DNA from 2 places in the Reinekea sp. genome. Region 2 is predicted to be linked to the other one. Evidence: predicted binding sites of a transcription regulator. Region 2 holds the regulator's gene; the other holds the start of a gene.
What was found. Region 2 encodes sigma-54, which starts transcription at its own class of promoters, with help from an activator protein. Its sites were predicted from a motif close to TGGCACNNNNNTTGCTNT; they were not measured.
Positions count from the first base shown of each region.

Region 1: AC4FIC_RS05245 (flagellar basal body rod protein FlgF) is a predicted target of sigma-54. The motif match lies at 1,554-1,571, and genes of this name have one in related genera.

Region 1 is NZ_CEYAVF010000008.1:28,309-31,491, forward strand. Features, by position in the region: gene AC4FIC_RS05240 (flagellar hook-basal body complex protein) at 1-1,321, shown strand, start outside; gene AC4FIC_RS05245 (flagellar basal body rod protein FlgF) at 1,607-2,350, shown strand; gene flgG (flagellar basal-body rod protein FlgG) at 2,387-3,172, shown strand.
Region 2 is NZ_CEYAVF010000022.1:17,095-20,277, forward strand. Features, by position in the region: gene lptB (LPS export ABC transporter ATP-binding protein) at 1-551, shown strand, start outside; gene AC4FIC_RS09985 (RNA polymerase factor sigma-54) at 615-2,111, shown strand; gene hpf (ribosome hibernation-promoting factor, HPF/YfiA family) at 2,299-2,598, shown strand; gene AC4FIC_RS09995 (PTS sugar transporter subunit IIA) at 2,606-3,070, shown strand; gene rapZ (RNase adapter RapZ) at 3,084-3,183, shown strand, end outside.

The sequences.
Region 1 (3,183 bases), on a different contig from region 2:
GCAACTGTCTGCCCTGGACGGGGTGACGGCCACGGCGGAAACCGAAGTCCGCTTACTAGCGGCCGACTATGTCAATGGCGGGGGCATGGAATTCTTTGTTAACGGACAGATTATAGTTGCCGATGACCTTCAGGGCATCGTCGACGAAATTAATTCCTACTCCGGTACCTTGCTCAACAATATCGACGCCAGCCTGGACCCTGTTACCGGCGATGCGGTCATTATGTCCAGCATTGGTATCGATATATCCATCGCGATCGAGTCACTCACTTCGACCGATGGTGTCACCATTCAAGGCGCTAGTGGCACGCCGCCCCTTACGTTGGGGCGGGTGGTCGATGGTGACACCAATGCCCGAGTGGGTGGCTCTGTTGATATTATCCTAAATGAAGGCTTTACTCTGTCCGAGCCGGTTCCTCGGGTCGCGGGTCTATTTGGCGGTCTTACGTCGTCCAGTTTTAGCGATATCGTCATCAACGCTTTCGATCCGGATGATTCGAACACCTACAATGATACCGGCTCGTTAACCGCTTATGACTCACTCGGTAACCAGCATCAGGTACAGCTCTATTATGTCAAGGATCAGGGAGATCCAGAGCAACCGTTGGCGCTGAACAGTTGGACCGTCTACGCCCAGATTGATGGTGAAAACGTCGGCGACCCCGATCCGGCCTTACCCTTTCCGGAAAACAGTGTGCCTACCTTTGCCAGTTTTACGTTGAACTTCAACGCCGATGGTACGCTGAACGAGGGCAGTGCTGGTGATTTCCTAATCTCCAACTGGGATCCGATCGACGACGCAGGCATGTCTAATGGCGCCTATTCGTCACTGAATGTTGCCGAGGGTGGTATTCAACCCATACCCGATCCTAATCTGAACTCCAACTTCACCATCTCCTTTGGTGGCACGACCCAATACGGTGGCCCTTTTGCGCGCTATAACTTTCAACAGGATGGTTACAGCAGTGGCCGATTGAAGGATCTTGAAATTGACACCGATGGCACCGTATACGCCCGTTACACCAACGGCGAGTCGGAAGCCTTGGGTCAGGTCGCGCTGGCATCGTTCGCCAATATGGAAGGACTGACCGCGGTCGGGCAGACCACCTGGCAGGAAAGTTTCGAGTCTGGCGGCCCGACCATTGGGGTGGCCGGTACCGGATTATTGGGTACGGTTCAATCGGCGACCTTGGAGGACTCCACCGTGGACCTTTCGCAGCAGTTGGTGCATCTGATTATCGCCCAGCGTAACTATCAGGCCAGCGCCAAGACCATTGAGACGACTAACGCCGTCACTCAAACCATCATCAACCTCAGGTAAGCTCGGCTCACCGCCTAACGGCGTGTCTTCGCTCGTATTGGGTCCGCCAAGACCCAGCGCGAGCGGCTAACCCGCCAGACCAAAAAGCGGCAACACTGCGTCGATGTCGGTTGCCAACGGGACAGTCCTTGCCTGAATGCCGCCTTGTTTCAGAACCGCAGCGCCTGTATCGCCCCCACCTGCACGGCCCTCTAGGCCGGACTCGTCAGACTCAAACAAATAAAAACAAACCTGGCACAGCTTTCGCTTACTAGTCTTAGATACTCAGTTTAGTGGATCAAGACCATGGATCGTGCCGTATACATCGCCATGACTGGCGCGAAAAATAATATGCTGTCGCAAGCCTCGCATTCGAACAACTTGGCCAACGCCCGCACCTTCGCCTTCAAATCGGACTTTGCCCAAGCGCGCGCTATTCCGGTCTGGGGTGAGCATCATCCATCGCGAGCCTTTGCCCTGACCGAGCGACCCGCCTCCGATTTTAACGACGGCACCCTAATCGAAACTGGCAATGACCTGGACACGGCCCTAACCGGCGATGGTTTTTTCTCGGTTATCGATGTCCAAGGCCAGGAAGCCTATTCCCGGCGTGGCGATTTTTCGGTCAGTCCGTTAGGCGAACTGATCAATGGCATCGGCCAGTCGGTGATCGGGGAGGGCGGGCCGATCGTCTTGCCGCCCTATGAAAAGGTTGAGATCGCCGGCGATGGCATTATCTCGATTCGCCCGGCCGGTGCCGGCCCGGATGAGATGATTGCCATCGACGTGTTGAAGATGGTCAACCCAGATTTGCAAAATTTAGCCAAGGGCACCGACGGTTTGTTCCGGCCCCTGGCCGGCCCGGCGATCTTGCCCGGCGACCCAGTACTGACAGTGGTCTCCGGCTTTGTTGAGGCCAGCAACGTTAATCCGGTCTCCGAGCTCACCAACATACTGGCACTGAATCGGCAATATGAGACCCAGGTCAAGATGATGAAAACGGCCGAAGATATGTCGCGTGCCGCCGAACGAATTTTACAGCTGAGCTAAGCCCAGTATGACCGAATTAGGAAGAGGATTGCCGTTATGATGAAAGCACTGTGGGTCGGTAAGACCGGCCTAGAAGCTCAGGATATTGCTTTATCCACTATCTCCAACAACATGGCCAACGCCTCGACGACCGGCTTTAAAAAAGAGCGGGCCGTGTTTGAAGATTTGATCTACCAAATTCAGCGCCAGCCGGGTGCGCAAAGTTCGCAAAACACCCAGCTACCCTCGGGTTTGCAGCTCGGTACCGGGGTGCGCACCGTGGGTACGCAAAAGGTGTTTATGCAGGGCGACCTCAATACCACCGAACAGCCGCTCGATATGGCCATCAACGGGCGTGGCTTCTTTCAGGTCATGCTGCCCGACGGCAACATTTCCTATACCCGTGACGGCACCTTCCATATTGATGCCGACGGCAATATGGTCACCGCCAACGGTTACCTAGTAGAGCCCAATATCGTTATACCCGATCAGGCCAAGACCATCACGGTCGGCACCGACGGCATCGTCACCGCAGTCTCGGCCGGCGACAACGATCCGGTCGAAATTGGCAACATCGAGGTGGTCGATTTTGTCAACCCGGCCGGCCTCCAAGCCCTGGGCAATAACCTCTTTTTAGCCACCGCCGCCAGTGGCCAGGCCGCCGCGGGCGTGCCGAGCTTGGACGGCTTCGGGGCGATCATTCAGGGTGCTCTGGAAAACTCCAACGTCACCATCGTCGAGGAGATGGTCGATATGATCTCCACGCAGCGCGCCTATGAGATGAACTCCAAGGTGGTCAGCACAGCCGATCAAATGCTTGGCTTTATTACTCAGAATTTGTAAGGTCTGGGCGC
Region 2 (3,183 bases):
ATGTGACGATCAACGGTGTTTCGGTGACCCATATGCCGATGCACGCCCGGGCGCGCCAAGGCATTGGCTATCTGCCCCAAGAGGCCTCTATTTTTCGTAAGCTGTCGGTTGCCGATAACATCCTCGCCGTCCTGCAAACCCGAAAAGACCTCTCCAAGCAACAGCAGAATGAACGGCTTGAGTCCTTATTGGCCGAGTTCAATGTCACCCACATCCGCACCAGTTTGGGCATGGCGCTATCCGGCGGCGAGCGGCGGCGGGTGGAAATAGCCCGGGCCTTAGCGATGGAACCTAAGGTGATCTTGCTGGATGAGCCCTTTGCTGGTGTCGACCCTATTTCGGTCGGTGATATCAAGGCGATCATCTATCATCTACAAAAACGCGGCATTGCCGTTTTAATTACAGATCACAATGTTCGGGAAACCCTCGATATTTGTGAAAAGGCCTATATTGTCGGCAATGGTCACATCATTGCGGAAGGTTCCGCTGAAGAAGTTCTCAGCAATCAAACTGTCCGTGAGGTATATTTAGGTGATCAGTTCCGTTTATAACATTCGAAGCGGTGGCCTTGATATTTTTAGCGTTGGAGCACATTTGGTGGGTATTGAGCAAGTATGAAGACATCCTTACAACTTAAAATGAGCCAGCAACTGACGATGACCCCGCAGTTGCAGCAGGCGATTAAGTTATTGCAACTGTCCACGCTCGACTTACAGCAGGAAATTCAGCAGGCGTTGGACACCAACCCCATGCTCGAGGTCAAGGAGGACGATGCCGATGCTCCAGAACACGCCAACACTCAGGAGCCACCCAATAATGACGACCGTCAGGTTGCTAAGACTGAGACCGATGACTCCACTCGAGAACTGACCGTTCAGGAAACCATTCCGGATGAGCTGGCAGTAGACAGCTCATGGGACGACATCTACACCCATCAACCCACTAGCCATGGGCTGCCGTCCGGCGATGATGATTATAATCTCGAAAACATCTATGGCACGACCGACTCACTACAAGATCACCTCTACTGGCAGCTGAACCTGACCCCGATGACCGATAAGGATCGGGTCATTGCTGAAACCATTTTGGAAAGTGTCGATGATGAAGGCTATTTGTCGAGCCCCGTAGCCGATATATTTGAAGGTCTGATGGTGGCCATCTCGTCCGATGATGATCCGCTCGATGAAGACGAATTCCATGCGGTATTACACCGTTTGCAACAGTTTGACCCACCGGGAGTCTGTGCGGTCAACCTAGCTGACTGCCTAGCGATCCAACTCAAGCAGCTCGCCACGGACACACCCTATTTAGCGCTGGCGATACGCATCGTCGAAAATCATATCGAGCTGTTGGGCATCAAAGACTTTGCGCAAATAATGCGCAAGGCGCGGATCAAGGAAAACGAGCTGCGCGAAGTCTTCCTACTCATACAAACACTCAATCCCCGGCCCGGCAATAGCATTGCCTCGGGCAAATCCGAGTACGTAGTACCAGATGTTATTGTCACCAAAGACATCAAAAACAATCGTTGGTTTGTTGAACTGAACCCCGATATAGCGCCGAAACTGCGGGTCAACTCCTCTTACGCCTCGATGGTCAAGCGGGCCGACAATTCATCGGATAACACCTACCTAAAGGACCACTTGCAAGAGGCTAAGTGGTTTATTAAGAGCCTGCAGAGTCGAAATGAAACGCTGCTCAAGGTCGCCACCACCATCGTTGAGCACCAACGTGGCTTCTTGGACTATGGCGATGAGGCAATGAAACCGCTGGTTCTGCACGATATCGCAGAGGTGGTGGGTATGCACGAGTCGACCATTTCGCGTGTCACCACACAAAAATACATGCACACCCCCCGTGGTATATACGAATTAAAGTACTTTTTCAGTAGCCATGTCAGCACCGATACCGGTGGCGCCTGTTCCAGCACCGCGATTCGCGCACTGATCAAAAAGTTAGTGCTCGCGGAAAATACTCGTAAACCGCTGAGTGACTCTAAAATTGCCGATTTACTCGGTGAACAGGGCATACAGGTCGCCCGACGAACCATCGCCAAGTACCGAGAGTCATTGAACATTCCACCGTCAAATGAACGTAAGAGTTTGATTTAGAGCCTAAATTTTTTAAAAAGTCCCTTGCAGTTTTGGCAATGAAGCGCAATAGTTAGAATATGAGTTACATAACGGTTTCACGATTACCGGCATCTGTTTGTCGGTGGACGGTGGCCTCATTTTCGACCACCGCCTGTGTACCAGCCCACTCTGGCTGGAAAGGTAAAAACTGCAAGAGGAGCAGCCTATGCAAGTTCATATCAGCGGCCATCACGTTGAGGTAACAGAAGCCCTCCAGAGCTACGTTTCAACTAAGCTTGAAAAGCTCCAACGACATTTTGACCAAATCGGCAACGTGCAGGTCACCCTCAGTATCGAAAAGGAGAGACAAAAAGCAGAAGGCTCGCTGAACATCAAGGGCGCCCAACTCCATGCAGACGCCGAACATGACGATTTATACGCCGCCATTGATCTAATGAATGACAAACTGGACCGTCAATTGATCAAGCACAAAGAAAAAACTGTCTCACGCAGCCACGGGTCATAACGAAAGCATGATTCCTCTGGACCAAGTATTGCGCCCCGAACGCACCTTTGTTGATGACTTCGGTGCGAGCAAAAAAAAGGTACTGCAAACCCTTGCTGAGCGCCTGTCCAAGACGCTTACTGGGGTATCGGATGTTGAGTTGTTTGACCAACTGATCGCTCGTGAACGGTTGGGCAGTACCGGTATAGGTTCAGGCGTTGCAATACCCCATTGCCGCCTTGTTGGCTTAGACAAGCCCACGGCGGCATTGGTTTTATTGACCAATCCTATTGATTTCCAAGCGATAGATGCCAAGCCAGTGGATCTCGTTTTTGCCCTGGTGGTCCCTATTGATGCTACCGATGAACATTTACAGCTGCTGGCGATGGTGGTTGAAAAGGTTAATGACCCTAAGTCTTTAGCTTTGATTCGCCAATGTCCTAGCGCGATGGCCCTATATGAGCAATTTGTAGGAGCCCCAAATAAGCAATAAACTGAGAATGGCTATGTCTTCTGAAAAAATCCGACTAATAGTGATTAGTGGCCGTTCCGGTTCCGGTAAGTCGACTGTCTTAAATACACTTGAAGATGCCGGCTTTAACTGCA